Regions from separate parts of the Pseudomonas rossensis genome, predicted to be linked through region 3. Evidence: predicted binding sites of a transcription regulator. Region 3 holds the regulator's gene; each other region holds the start of a gene.
What was found. The regulator FliA, encoded in region 3, starts transcription of late flagellar genes. The targets are predictions, from matches to a motif close to CTAAAGTTTNNNNNNNNNNNGCCGNTAA.
Positions count from the first base shown of each region.

Region 1: WLY71_RS11155 (methyl-accepting chemotaxis protein) is a predicted target of FliA. The motif match lies at 1,330-1,357, and genes of this name have one in related genera.
Region 2: motA (flagellar motor stator protein MotA) is a predicted target of FliA. The motif match lies at 1,401-1,428, and genes of this name have one in related genera.
Region 4: WLY71_RS03415 (methyl-accepting chemotaxis protein) is a predicted target of FliA. The motif match lies at 2,063-2,090, and genes of this name have one in related genera.

Region 1 is NZ_JBBWCB010000031.1:45,866-49,586, reverse strand. It holds gene ampD (1,6-anhydro-N-acetylmuramyl-L-alanine amidase AmpD) at 1-326, shown strand, start outside; gene ampE (regulatory signaling modulator protein AmpE) at 323-1,159, shown strand; gene WLY71_RS11155 (methyl-accepting chemotaxis protein) at 1,446-3,476, shown strand; gene WLY71_RS11150 (TatD family hydrolase) at 3,607-3,721, opposite strand, start outside.
Region 2 is NZ_JBBWCB010000006.1:98,865-102,585, reverse strand. It holds gene motB (flagellar motor protein MotB) at 1-477, opposite strand, end outside; gene motA (flagellar motor stator protein MotA) at 481-1,332, opposite strand; gene WLY71_RS03730 (HDOD domain-containing protein) at 1,499-3,037, shown strand; gene WLY71_RS03725 (rhodanese-like domain-containing protein) at 3,080-3,721, shown strand, end outside.
Region 3 is NZ_JBBWCB010000022.1:46,312-50,032, reverse strand. It holds gene WLY71_RS08880 (chemotaxis protein CheA) at 1-27, opposite strand, end outside; gene WLY71_RS08875 (protein phosphatase CheZ) at 65-853, opposite strand; gene WLY71_RS08870 (chemotaxis response regulator CheY) at 884-1,255, opposite strand; gene fliA (RNA polymerase sigma factor FliA) at 1,423-2,163, opposite strand; gene fleN (flagellar synthesis regulator FleN) at 2,160-2,990, opposite strand; gene flhF (flagellar biosynthesis GTPase FlhF) at 3,108-3,721, opposite strand, start outside.
Region 4 is NZ_JBBWCB010000006.1:13,141-16,861, reverse strand. It holds gene WLY71_RS31245 (methyl-accepting chemotaxis protein) at 1-34, opposite strand, end outside; partial or broken gene WLY71_RS31240 (HAMP domain-containing protein) at 170-1,195, opposite strand; gene WLY71_RS03425 (cell division protein ZapA) at 1,341-1,643, opposite strand; gene WLY71_RS03420 (hypothetical protein) at 1,640-1,870, opposite strand; gene WLY71_RS03415 (methyl-accepting chemotaxis protein) at 2,146-3,721, shown strand, end outside.

The DNA of each region.
Region 1 (3,721 bases), on a different contig from region 3:
TCGAACGTGACGGCACCGTCACTCAGTTTGTCTCTTGTCTTGAACGTGCCTGGCATGCCGGCGTCTCGAGTTTCGAAGGGCGGGAAACCTGTAACGATTTTTCCGTGGGCATTGAACTTGAAGGCACGGATGATCTGCCGTTCACCGACGCTCAGTATCAAGCGTTGACGACCCTGACCCGGCAGCTGCAAAGCGCGTTCACGGCCATCACCGCACAGCGCATTTGTGGGCATAGCGACATCGCACCCGGGCGTAAAACCGATCCTGGGCCTGCGTTCGACTGGGCACGCTATCGGGCGGCCCTGGCAAAAGAGGAACAACAATGAGTTTTCTGGTGTTGCTGTTGGCGGTCTGGATCGAGAAGTTCTCGGCCCTGCGTCATCGGGTTCAGCGCGATGGTGGATGGATTCGCGAGCTGAACAAGCTTGAGGTCAGTCCGCGTCTGGCGAAAAGTCCGTGGCTGATCTTGGTGATACTGGTGTTGTTGCCAGTGGCACTGCTGGGTTTGCTGCTACTGGTACTGGACCCGGTGGCTTACGGTCTGCTGGCGTTGCCGGTGCACCTGCTGGTGGTGATTTACAGTCTCGGCCGCGGTGATCTGCTGGCCGGTCTCGGGCCGTTTCGCGATGCCTGGCGCCGGGAAGACCTGCAAGCCGCCGCTCATGTAGCGGACCGCGATGTGGGTATCTGCGCCGATAGCGGCGAACAACTGCTGGAACGGGTCGAAGGGCATCTGCTGTGGGAGGCTTATCAGAGCTTTTTCGCGGTGATTTTCTGGTACTTCCTGCTGGGGCCGGTCGCGGCCCTGAGCTATCGACTGCTGGCCCTGGTCGAAGAACACGGGCAGAACCCGGCCGTAGTCGAGCGCGCCGTAAAACTGCGTCATGCGTTCGACTGGGTGCCGGTGCGTCTGCTGGCGGCGAGTTTTGCGTTGGTCGGCAACTTTGTCGCGGTCAGCCGAGTGATGTTGCATGAGCTACTGAACTGGAACATCAGCGCCGCCCAATTGATCGAGAAGGTCGGGCTGGTGGCGGGTGAAATCCCGGCACCGGTGGTCGGGCCTGACGGCATCAACAGCCTGGACCGGATCTGGGAACTGCTGCTGCGCGCGGCAGTGCTCTGGTACGCCGGTTTTGCGTTGTGGACCGTCCTTCCCTGAGTACACCAATCCTGTAGCAGCTGGCGCAGCCTGCGTCCGGCTGCGCAGCAGTCGTAAATCCTGATCACGCGGTGAGTCAGCCAAACCGCGGTGTCTGAGTTGGCGACTGCTGCGCAGCCTGACGCAGCCTTCGGCAGCTGCTACCAGTCCGCGTGCATCTCGCCGTTAACCTTAAGTTACAAAACCTCCCGCCGATTTAAGCTATACAGAGACAGCGCCGAATAGTGGCTATCTGCTCTCGACCCGCGCCTGCCAATAAAAATAAGAAATCAAAGGGAGACTTCCAGTGAAGAGCTTGCTCTATCCCGCCGTCGCGCTGATGAATCGCCTGAGCTTTGGCATGAAGTTCAGCCTGATCAGCGTGCTGTTCCTTGTGCCGATGCTGGTGACCAACTTCTATCTGGTGCGCGATTCCTATCGAGAATTCCAGGGCACCCGGGTCGAGCTGCAGAGCCTTGACCTACTGGGCAGCAGCCTGACGTTACGGCGCGATCTGGAAACCCTGAACAACCTGGTGCAGATCAACGTCACCCTCGGTCAGTCCGGCAAGGCCGGCAATGTCGAGTCGCAGATCAGTACCCTGGGGCAAAATGTGCTGACCCGTTTGCAAGGGCTGACAGCGATGACCGCTGACCCCGAGCAAATCATGGTTTTCGATGGCAAGCGCGATGAAATGATCGCCGCGCTCAAGGCCCAGCAAGCGGAAAACTCCCTGCAAAGCAAAAGCGCGATGATCGGCAAGTTGCTCGGCAACGCGCAAATTTTCAGCCAGATCATCGCCAGTCAGGCCGGCCTCAGCCGCGACACCCAGAGCGACATGCGCCAGCTGAGCGAACTTATTACCAATGTCACCCCGCCCGTGACCCAGCTTCTGGGTGAAGGTCGGGCGATGGGCTCTTTTTCGTTGGGGCAGGGCTTTCTCAACTCAGCATCGAGTACCCGTTTTGACGAGTTGCTGGCGCAGATCGAAAAACTACAGGCCGAATATGCCCTGAAGTTGCAGGACGCGCTGGGCTCCAGCAAAGCGGCACGGGAAACCCTGGCCGCTCAGGCCGATAACAGCAAGGCATCGTTGAAAAAGGCCAGTGAACTGTTCGAAGAGCAGGTAGTGATGGCCGACACGCTGGATGCGCCGTGGCAGGGCTTTTACGATCAGGTCACGGGCCTGATGGACCAGACCTACCAACTCAATGAAGCCACCCTGAAGTTTCTCGGCACCCAGTTGCAACAGCGACTGGAGCAGAACCGCAACCACATGATCTTGCAGGCCGTGGCGTTGTCGGTGGTGTTTGTGCTGATTTTTTACCTTTACGGCGGCTTCTACGCCTCGACCCGCACCACCCTCAAGCGTCTTGGCGCGGTGATGGACAAGGTCGCGGCCGGCGACATGACGGTGACCTTCAGCGCCAACAGCCGCGATGAACTGGGCGAGTTGGGCGAGGTGTTCAACGGCACCGTGAAGAAAATCCACGACCTGATCGAGCGGGTCGGCCAGACCGTCAGTGAGGTCGAGCGCCAGGCCGGGCAGGTGGAGAACGTTTCCGCCCAGAGCAACCAGGCGGTGGCGGGGCAGCGCACGCAGATCGAGCAGGTCGCCACGGCCATGAACCAGATGTCCGCCACGTCCCTTGAGGTTGCACGCAGTGCCGCGGCAGCGGTCAGCAGCGCTCATAGCGTCAACGATGAGACCATCAGCGGTCGCGGGCTGGTGGAATCCCAGCAGGGCAGCATCGCTGCACTGGCCAGTGAGATCGACCAGTCGGTGCTGGTGATCAATCAACTGGCCAGCGACAGCCAGTCCATCAGCCGTGTGCTGGAGGTGATCAAGAGCATCGCCGAACAAACCAACCTCTTGGCCCTCAACGCGGCCATCGAAGCCGCTCGGGCTGGTGAGCAGGGCCGTGGTTTTGCGGTGGTGGCTGACGAGGTCCGGACCCTGGCCAAACGTACCCAGCAATCGACCGAAGAAATCGAGCAAATGATCGCCAAGCTGCACAGCGGTGTCGGCGCTGCGGTGAAGGCCATGGGTACCAGTCATCAGATGGCCAACGGTACCGTGGGGCAGTCGGAAAAGGTTCAGCAAGCGCTGGAGAACATCCTCGGCGCCGTCGGCATGATCGTCGATCAGAACCAGCAAATCGCCGCCGCAGTAGAGCAGCAGACCGCCGTGGCCCATGACATCGACCAGAATATTGTCGAGATCAACCGCGCGGGTGAACGCACCGCCGAAGGGGCGCACCAGACCGAGGATGCCAGTCGCGCATTGTCGGCTCAGGTGGTGGAGCTCAAGCAACTGATCAGCGCGTTCCGGGTTTAATGCCTGGAACCGGTTCACCTGTGGGAGCGAGCTTGCTCGCGATGGCTGTCTAACATTCGACATTGATGTCGCCTGACACGCCGCTATCGCGAGCAAGCTCGCTCCCACAGGGGATGTGTGCGGCGACTGACTACCAGTTGAATAACTCACAGGCATTGGCAGTGCTGGCGGCGGCCAATTGCTCAGGGCTGATCGCCATGATCCCGGCCAATGCCGAGCATATCGCCGGAAGATGGGCCGGGCTG
Region 2 (3,721 bases), on a different contig from region 3:
CACGATCTGGATGCGCAAACCGTCCGGCGTGATCTCGAACAGGATCTGGTCTTTGAATTTCTTGAGTTGCGGGTTCTCTTCGACCTTGTTTTGCAGTTCTTGCAGCAACAGCTCGAGACGTTCCTTCTCGACCTGCTCGGCCATGCCTTCAACCTGCTCGGCGTCGATGGTCACCTTGTCTGGCTGCGGCTGGGATTTCACCTCGGGGTTGAGGGTGTTCTCCGGCGCCAGGGTCGGCGAGCCGCCCAGGTCGATGATGTACGGCGTGCCGCTTTCGGAAAAGCCGACCGGGTCCTTGAAGTAACCGGCGATGGCGATCTTCTGTTCAGGCGTTGCGGTGGACAGCAGCCACAGCACCAGGAAGAACGCCATCATCGCCGTCGCGAAGTCCGCAAAGGCGATTTTCCAGGCGCCCCCGTGATGCCCGCCGGCGATGCGCTTGACGCGCTTGATGATTATCGGCTGGTTATTTTCCATGACTTAACGACCGCGAACCGCTTGTTCCAGCTCAGCAAAGCTAGGACGGTGCGCCGGGTACAGAACTTTACGACCGAACTCTACCGCCAGCGATGGCGGCATACCGGAAGCCGAAGCGACCAGCGAGGCCTTGATGGCTTCGTAGACGTTCAGTTCTTCCTTGGCATCGTGGCCCAGGGAAGTGGCCAATGGGCCGAAGAAGCCGTATGCCGCGAGAATACCGAAGAAGGTACCGACGAGGGCCGCACCAACGTGCAGGCCGATGGACTTCTGATCGCCCTCACCCAGGGAAGCCATGGTCACCACGATACCGAGTACGGCCGCGACGATACCGAAACCAGGCATGGCGTCGGCAATACCGTTCACCGCGTGCGCAGGGTGTTCCAGGTCTTCCTTGAGGCTGTAGAGTTCCATGTCGAACAGGCCTTCAAGCTCATGGGGAGCCATGTTGCCGGAGGACATGATGCGCAGGTAATCGCAAATGAACGCGGTCATGCGCTCGTCTTTGAGCACGGACGGATACTTGGCGAAGATCGGGCTCGCGGAGGCATCTTCGATGTCGCCTTCGATGGCCATCATGCCTTCGCGGCGGCTCTTGTTGAGGATCTCGTAGATCAGACCCAGCACTTCCAGATAGAACGTGTGGTTGAAACGCGAAGTGAACATGCCCAAGGATTTCTTGAGTACGTGCATGGTCATGTAACTGGGGTTGGCCTGCAGAAATGCGCCGAGGGCCGCGCCACCGATAATCAACACCTCGAAGGGCTGAATCAGGGCGGCAATCTTGCCGTGGGAAAGCACGTATCCGCCGAGCACGCTCGCGAATACGACGATGATGCCGATAATTTTAGCCATAGGTAGGAGAGCACTTACTGAGTCGGGTTCAAGGTCATATTCGGAAGTTAAAAAATCTCTTCTTCTACTTATCGGCAAAACTGCGCCAGACTATAGCCAGTTCAGGCGAAAAGCCAATTTGGCCCGCTCCGGGCATAGGTAATGCAGACGATGATCGCGTCCAACCATGGCTAACGAAACGAACGTTCCAACTCCAAAACCGACCACTCTCGAAGGCTGGGTCAAGCTTCTCGATGGCGTGCGCCTGCCGGTTCCGCAAGTCAGTCATGACCGTGTCTGCAAGGCCATCGCCAACAGTCGCAGCTCCTTGCGCGATATCGCCGAACTGATACAGGACAGCCCGGCGCTGGCCTTGAGCGTGATTCGCGAAGCCAATCGCCACACCCATGGCAGCATGACCGAGCCTGCGGAAAACCTTGAGGTGGCGATCAATCGCCTCGGTTTGAAGCGCACCGAAGAACTGCTCGCCCGCCTGCCCGCCGAACCTCAGTTAGAAATTCCGGTGGCCCTGCGCCAACTGCAGCTGATCAGCCAGCACGCGACCCAACAGGCCAACGGTTTTTTCGCCAGTCGCCTCGCGCGGCTGTGGCAGGACATTCACTGGGGCAGCCTGCTGTTTCTCTCGCCGCTCTGGCCGATGGCATTGACTCATCCGCAGTTGCTCGAAGAGTGGGAGCTGCGGGTCATGCATAAAGGCGAGTCGGCACGCAAAGTTGAAAAGCAATTGTTCGGCGCGCGCCTGCTGGACATCTGCCTGGCGCTCGTGGACATCTGGCGCCTGCCGATCTGGGTGCAGCAGGGTTATCGGCTGCTGCTCAACGAGCAACGTGAGCTGGTGAAAGTGCTGCGCATCGCGCGCGACAGCGATCATCCATTGCGCCAGCAGAACCGCCTCGATGACGATCCGACCCTGCGCCGCTGGCTCAATCAACCGGCCAATACGGTGCTGCTGGCCAACGGTCTGGCGCTGTCGGCGCAACAGGCCTGGGACAGTCCGCACAATGAACGCTGGCAGTACCTGACCAGCCTTTACCTGCAAATGCCAATGGACGAAGTGCACCAGCAGTTGCACCAACAGGCCGCCAACAGCGCCCGCCATCACGCCATGCCAGACCTTTGGCACCCGGCCGTTTCACTGATCTGGCCGTGGGGTATGAACCGCGTGCACGCAGGCTTGCTGCCGGCCCCGGCGCCGACTGCCGAAGACCTGGCGAAATGGCGCAGACAGTGTGCCGAGTTGCTGGTCGAGCCCAGCCGCTTCACCAATGCCATGCACTTGACCACGTCTGCCCGGGACGCTTTGGTCGCGTGCGGCATGCGTCGGGTGATGATCCTGATGGCCGACCGCACTCATGACAATCTGCGGGTGCACCAGACGGCCGGGCTGCCAAAAGAAGTGGCCGGTCTGAACTTCGTCGTCAGCCAGAGCACCGTGCTGCAACGCCTGCTCTCGCAACAGGCCCAGGTGCGCCTGACACCGGCCAACAACGCACAATTTTCCGCTCTGTTGCCGGCCAGCCTGCGCTCACAGTTCGGCGGCGAACACTTACTGTTGCGCTCACTGGTCAATAATGGTCGGGTGATCATGATTGTGGTGGCGGATCAGGGCGGCGGGCCGTTTTCGGAAATCACCGTGCAAGCCTTCGGCAAAACCGCGCAGTGCATCGAGAAAGCCCTGCACAGCTTTAGTCACCGCGGCCAATGACGCTGCTATACAATCCTCCCTTTTGTGCTCTGGAGACCTCACATGTCTGACTTCTCTGGCTTGCCGCTGGTGATCGAGCCGAGCGACTTGCTCCCTCGTCTCGACGCCCGCGAACTGATTCTGGTGGACCTGACCAGCAGCGCCCGCTATGCCGAAGGGCATATCCCCGGTGCGCGCTTTGTCGATCCGAAACGCACGCAACTCGGTCAGGCGCCTGCGCCGGGACTGATGCCGCCGCAAGCGGCACTCGAAGCGTTGTTCGGTGAGCTGGGACACAACCCTGATGCGGTCTACGTCGTCTATGACGACGAAGGCGGTGGTTGGGCCGGGCGCTTTATCTGGCTGCTGGATGTCATCGGCCACAGCAAGTACCACTATATCGACGGCGGCCTGAAGGCCTGGCTGGCAGAAGGCTTGCCCATGTCGATCCAGATCCCGGCTCCGGTCGGCGGCCCGGTTGCGTTGATCCTGCACGACGAACCTACTGCCACCCGCGAGTACCTGCAAAGCCGTCTCGGTGCCGCCGACCTGGCGATCTGGGACGCACGCGGGCCGCTGGAGTACTCCGGCGAGAAAGTCCTGGCGGCCAAGGCCGGGCACATTCCCGGCGCGGTCAATTTCGAATGGACCGCGGCCATGGATCAGGCGCGCAACCTGCGCATCCGCACCGACATGCCGCAGATC
Region 3 (3,721 bases):
GATCTCTTCATCGGCGCCGAAGCTCATTAAGGGGGTGCTCCTAAAGGTCTAAAAACCTAAAAACCTAAAATCCAAGACTGGATAGCAAATCGTCCACATCGTCCTGACCGGACACAACGTCTTCTCTTTTATCGGCATGAATCTGCGGACCTTCACCCTGAGAGAGATGTTTTTGCGGATCTTTTTCTGCCAGCATCGCTTCACGGTCATGTTCGATGCCCGCAAAGCGGTCCACCTGACTGGCCATAAGCACGAGCTTGAGCAGGTTGCTTTCAACTTCGGTGACCAATTGGGTCACACGCTTGATCACCTGACCGGTGAGGTCCTGGTAATCCTGAGCGAGCAGAATGTCGTTGAGGTTGCTCGACACAACGCGATTGTCTTCGCTGCTGCGTGTCAGGAAACCGTCGACTCGCCGAGCCAACTCGCGGAACTCTTCAGCCCCGACTTCGCGACGCATGAACCGTCCCCAGTCGGTGCTCAAGGCCTGGGCTTCGTTGCTCAGGCCGTTGACCAGCGGCGTGGCGTTTTCCACCAGGTCCATGGTGCGGTTGGCAGCAGCCTCGGTCAGCTTGACCACATAACCCAGACGCTCGGTGGCATCCGTGATCTGCGAGACTTCCTCGGCTTGCGGCATGTGCGGGTCAATCTGGAAATTGACGATCGCGCTATGCAGCTCGCGAGTGAGCTTGCCCACTTCCTGATACAGGCCACGGTCACGGGTCTGATTGAGCTCATGGATCAGTTGCACAGCGTCGCCGAACCTGCCTTTTTCAAGGCTTTCGACCAGTTCGACCGCGTGTTTTTTCAGAGTCGATTCGAAATCGCCCTGTGAAGACTCGTTATGCTCCATAGCTCCCCCGTGGCGCAGTGGCTTCGCACATCAACCGATGCGTTCGAAAATCTTCTCGATTTTTTCTTTTAACGCCTGGGCCGTGAAGGGCTTGACCACATAGCCGTTAACACCGGCCTGGGCTGCCTCGATGATCTGCTCGCGCTTGGCTTCAGCGGTCACCATCAGCACCGGCAGGTGCTTGAGCTTTTCATCGGCACGCACGTGGCGCAGCAGGTCGATACCGGTCATGCCAGGCATGTTCCAGTCTGTTACCAGAAAGTCGATGCTGCCGCTGTTGAGAACCGGAATGGCAGTAGTGCCATCGTCGGCCTCGACCGTGTTGGTGAACCCAAGGTCACGCAACAGGTTTTTAATGATCCGCCGCATCGTTGAGAAGTCATCAACGATGAGGATTTTCATGTTCTTGTCCAATTCGACCTCCAAGCAGTCTTAAACGCGCCCAGCACCTGGACGCGCCATTTCAATCAATCCGGCAAAGCACTCAATGACTGTCTGGAGCACAACAGATCGGGACCGGTACGGTTCAACACCCCACCCGCCGCGTTCGCAGTGTCCCCACACTGCCTTCAGCGCGCTCGCCACTCCCCCAAACGCCCCCGCAAACGGGCCGCGCACTGGCTGTGTAACTGGCTGACCCGAGATTCGCTGACCCCCAGGACCTCACCGATTTCCTTGAGATTCAACTCTTCGTCGTAGTACAGCGCCAACACCAGTCGCTCACGCTCCGGCAAATTGGCAATCGCGTCCGCCAGCGCCGCCTGGAAGCGTTCATCTTCCAGATCGCGTGACGGCTCGAGATGAGCACTGGCGCCATCCTCGTGCAGCCCTTCGTGTTCGCCGTCCTGCAACAGATCGTCGAAACTGAACAAGCGGCTGCCCAGGGTGTCGTTCAAAATCCCGTAATAATCGTCGAGACTCAATTGGAGTTCGGCCGCAACCTCGTGATCTTTAGCGTCACGGCCGGTTTTAGCTTCAATAGAGCGAATTGCGTCGCTGACCATCCGGGTATTGCGGTGGACCGAACGTGGCGCCCAGTCCCCCTTGCGTACTTCGTCGAGCATCGCGCCACGGATTCGTATGCCCGCGTACGTCTCGAAACTCGCGCCTTTGCTGGCGTCGTATTTGGTCGACACTTCAAGCAGGCCGATCATCCCGGCCTGGATCAGATCTTCAACCTGAACACTGGCTGGCAGACGCGCCAGCAAGTGGTAGGCAATGCGTTTAACCAGTGGCGCGTAACGCTCGATCAGCTCGTACTGCGCGTCACGTGCCGACTTCTTGTAGAGGTTGTAGCCACTGGCTGTCATAGCACAGGTCCTGCGGTTTGTTGCACGAGGCGCTCGACGAAAAACTCCAGGTGCCCACGCGGGTTCGCAGGCAGCGGCCAGGTATCGACCTTCTGTGCAATCGCCTTGAACGCCAGTGAACACTTGGACCGCGGGAAGGCTTCGTAAACGGCGCGCTGCTTCTGCACAGCCTTGCGCACACTTTCGTCGTAAGGCACCGCGCCGACGTATTGTAAGGCGACGTCGAGGAAGCGATCCGTGACCTTGGTCAACTTGGCGAACAGGTTGCGACCTTCTTGCGGGCTCTGGGCCATGTTGGCCAGGACGCGGAAGCGGTTCATGCCGTAATCGCGGTTCAGCAGTTTGATCAGTGCGTAGGCATCTGTGATCGAGGTCGGTTCGTCGCAGACCACCAGCAAGACTTCTTGCGCTGCGCGAACGAAACTGACTACCGAGTCACCAATGCCCGCAGCGGTGTCGATCACCAGCACGTCGAGGTTGTCGCCGATATCGCTGAACGCCTGGATCAGGCCGGCGTGTTGAGCCGGGCTCAAATGAACCATGCTCTGTGTGCCGGACGCGGCCGGGACGATGCGGATGCCGCCAGGGCCTTGCAACAGTACGTCGCGCAGCTCGCAGCGGCCTTCGATCACGTCGGCCAAAGTACGTTTGGGTGTCAGTCCCAGCAGGACGTCGACGTTCGCCAGCCCCAGATCGGCGTCCAGCAGCATGACGCGCCGGCCGAGCTCAGCTAGAGCCAGGGACAAGTTCACTGACACGTTAGTCTTCCCGACGCCACCTTTGCCGCCGGTCACCGCGATCACCTGTACGGGATGCATGCTGCCCATGAATTTTCTTTACCTTGTCTTACTTAGACGGAGGCCACATTACTGGCTGCGCGTTCACTAACTGAACAATGCATGGCAGACCATCGATGTAGGTACAAAAACTGTTCATTTAATACCTCAGCCGACCTGCTTGGTCGGGCTGTGGTAAATATCAGCGAACATGTCAGCCATGGCTTCTTCGCTGGGTTCTTCTTGCATTTGCACGCTGACGGCGCGACTGACTAACTGATGACGACGCGGCAGATGCAAATCATCCGGAATCCGCGGGCCATCGGTCAGGTAGGCCACCGGTAATTCATGACTGATGGCCAGGCTCAACACCTCGCCCAGACTTGCCGTTTCATCCAGTTTAGTCAGGATGCAGCCAGCGAGCCCACAACGCTTGTAACTGTGATAAGCGGCCGTTAGAACCTGTTTCTGGCTGGTGGTTGCCAAAACCAGATAATTTTTCGATTTGATGCCACGACCGGCCAGGCTTTCGAGCTGCATGCGCAGTGCCGGATCGCTGGCCTGAAGGCCCGCGGTATCGATCAGCACCACGCGTTTGCGCAGCAACGGCTCCAGCGCCTGTACCAGCGACTGACCCGGATCGACATGCGTCACCGACACATTGAGGATCCGGCCCAACGTCTTGAGTTGTTCCTGAGCACCAATGCGGTAGCTGTCCATGCTGACCAGCGCGATATTCTGCGCGCCGTACTTGAGCACGTAACGGGCCGCGAGTTTGGCCA
Region 4 (3,721 bases), on a different contig from region 3:
TCAGGCCCATTTCGTGGACGGCGGTGGCGACCATGTCAGTCATTTCCTGCTGACGGCCGGAGCGTTCGGCCGTGTTGTCCACCACCCGCGCCACCTGGCCGACTGCTGTGCGTAAACGCTCGCTGGTAGTCAACACTTCGCCAATCATGTCGCGCTGACTTTCCAGGAACCGATTGAAGCCACGAGCCAGGTCACCGAGCTCATCGGCGCGGCTGGAATCTAACCTGTGGGTCAAATCTCCCCCACCGCTACCGATTGCTACCAGCGCTGCTGTTACCTGACGGATCGGCCGCACCAATCCGCGGGCCAGCAACACCACCAGCAACAGGCACACCAGCGCCACCGCCAGGCCGATGCCGCTGCTCATCCACATGGCGCGACGGGCTTCAGCGTAGATCTGCGACTGCGGCACTTCGGCCACCAGGGTCCAGCCCAAGTCCCGCAACGGCAGGCTCAACGCCAGATAATCTTCGCCGTCGCGGACAAAGCTACTGTTGGTGGCAACTTTTTGACCCATCACCGCTTGTGCGGCAGTTGCGCCAATTTGCTCGGCCAACGTGCGTTTGCCGCTGAATTGCGCTTCGGGATGAACCTGGATCAAACCGTCGGAACGCACGAGATAGACCTTGCCGCGCTCACCGAAGTTGAAATTGTGGATCAGCTCCGACAGCTCTTTCATGCTCAGGCCAAGCCCGGCGACGCCCACGACTTTGCCGGCCTGTTCGACCTTGAGGTCGATGAACAGCGCCAATTCGCCGGTCGCGGTGTCATTGTCGATATTGAGGGTGCGCGGCTGATTGCTGTCGAGAAACGAGTAGAACCAGGCGTCTTTGGGGTTGGAACGGCTGAGGGTCCGGTCCAGACCTTTTTCAGTGAAGTAATTGCTTGAGGGAGTGCCGACGATCAGCGCGGTAAAGGCCTTGTGCTCGGCGCGGATGCCTTCCAGATACTGCACGAACGTGGCGGTCTGGGCGCTGTTTTCGCCCCCGGCCAACCAGTCGCGCACCATGCTATTGCTGGCGATGTCCTTGGCGGCGGTGAGGGGCTGAACGAGGATTCGCTCGATGTCGTTGCGCATCGCTTCGATGCTCGACGGTAGCGCTTGTTCGACCAGATAGCGCTCGGCGAGACGGTTGACCACGAGGGTATAAACGCCAACCACGATCAGAATACTGACCAGCAGGGCGGTGCCCATACTCAGGATCAACTGCCATTGAATACTGCGTCGCCAGAACTGCATGGAGCACCCCCAAAGAATAAGAGGCTGAAACACTGCAACAGCCGTGCCGATTGTATACAACGCAAACGACAATTTATTCTTTGGTTGTGCGCAAAGCCGATCAGGCCTGATTGATCGTCTTGGAGATCACTTCAACCGTGGCGCTGACTTGCTCTTGGTAACGGTCGAGTTCCTGCTTGTGCTGTTTCTGCATTTCGATCTGCTGGGAGCACAGATTCATCGCCGCCAGCACCAGCAAGCGGTCACCGATCAGCGTCGGGTACTTCTTTTTGGTGTCGGCCAGGGCAGCCTTCAGCATTAATGCGGCGTCCAGCAGGGTTTGCTCTTCCCCGGCCGGCGCCTTGATCGAATAGTCCTCCCCCAGGATCGAGACGACTTTTACCCCTGCGGCGCCGTGACTCATGCGCTGACTGGGCCGGCGCTGACGCGCTCAACCAGGGCCTGGATGCGTGCGGCGGTGTCACCTTGTTTCTCTTCCTGTTCCATCAGGCTCAGTTGCAGGCTTTCGTTTTCATCCTTGGCCTGGGCCAATTCTGCGCTCAGGGTTTGGTTAGTGCCGAGCAGGGTCTGGTTCTGTTGCACCAGGTCGCTGACCAGCTGTTCCAATTGGCTTAGGGATGCTTCCAACATTTTGATTTTCCGAGCATTTTCAAAGGGCGCGTACGATAAAGAAAAGTCACCACGGATGCCAGGGTTATCCAGGCGCAAGGCCTTGATTTTGCTGGCGGGCGACCTTCCTCGCGAACTTTAAAGACTGTGATTGGCGGATCTGGTTCCTGCACTTCGTCGCCCGAGCGGGCGTGCGACAAATACGCGCAGGGGCTCAAGACTTCAGTCGTATGACCGATAAGTCACCCATACGTCAGTCTCAGCGCGGCACGGATGCGCTCTTTTCGGTAAATACCATGTCCCTTCGTAATATGAACATCGCGCCACGGGCGTTCCTCGGCTTCACCCTGATTGGCGGTTTGATGCTGGTTTTGGGGGTATTTGCCTTGAACCAGATGAGCAAGATTCGCGGCGCCGGTGAAGACATCGCTTCCATGAGTGTGCCGAGCATTAAAAGCCTCGACGAATTCACTCAGCTGGCACTGCGTCTGCGGGTGCTGTCTTACCGTTTGCTGGTGAACCGCGAATCGGACGTGCAGCAGAAAACCTTCGAGCTGTTTGACTTGCGTAATCAGCAGATCCGCGACGCTCAACGAGTCTACGAACCGCTGATCGACGGCCAGCAGGAACGCGCTGCTTACGATCAATACGTGCAGTTGCTGGCGCAGTATCGCCAACTCGAAGATCGGATGAAGACGCTGTCGCGCAACAACCAGGTCGACGAACTGCGCACCATGCTCAACAGCGAATTGCTCTCCAACTCCGAAGCGGTCAACTCGGCCCTGGCAAAGTTGCTTGAGATCAACACCCGACAGATCGAAGCAACCGACACCCTTGCCGGTGAGCAATATTCGACGTCTCTCAATCTGGTGATCACTTTGCTGGTCATCGCCAGCGGCCTGACCCTGCTTTTCGCCTGGTTGCTGACCAACAGCATCACCAAGCCGATCGCTAATGCCCTGAGCGCTGCCGAAGAAATTGCTGAAGGCAACCTGACTCGCCCGATCACCGTAGACGGTGAGGACGAAGCCGGCCGTTTGCTGTTGGCCATGTCGAAGATGCAGGACAAGCTGCGCGACACCCTGCAACGGATTTCCGGTTCCGCCACGCAACTGGCGTCCGCCGCTGAAGAGCTCAACAGTGTCACCGACGAAAGCGCCCGAGGCCTGACCCAGCAGAACAACGAAATCGAACAGGCCGCCACCGCTGTCAACGAAATGACCAGCGCCGTGGAAGAAGTCGCGCGCAATGCCGTCAGCACGTCCGAAGCCTCGAAAAATGCCACCACCTCCGCCGGTGATGGTCGTGACCTGGTGCAGGAAACTGTCAGCGCCATCGAACGCATGAGCGCCGATGTGCAGAGCACCGCGACCCTGATTGGCGATCTGGCCAACGAGTCTCGTGACATCGGTAAAGTGCTGGACGTGATTCGCGGCCTGGCTGACCAGACCAACCTGCTGGCATTGAACGCAGCCATCGAAGCGGCTCGTGCCGGTGAGGCCGGTCGTGGTTTCGCCGTAGTAGCGGACGAGGTGCGTGCCCTGGCCCATCGCACCCAGCAGTCGACCAGCGAAATCGAACGCATGATCGGCAGCATCCAGAGCGGAACCGAACACGCGGTGGATTCGATGCGCAACAGCACCGAGCGCGCTGAGTCGACCTTGAACATCGCCCGTGGTGCAGGCCTGTCGCTGGACACTATTAATAGCGCAATCGTCGAAATCAACGAACGCAACCTGGTCATCGCCAGTGCTGCCGAAGAGCAGGCACAGGTGGCCCGTGAAGTGGACCGCAATCTGGTGAACATTCGTGATCTGTCGGTGCAGTCGGCGACCGGGGCTAACCAGACCAGCGCTGCGAGCAATGAGCTGT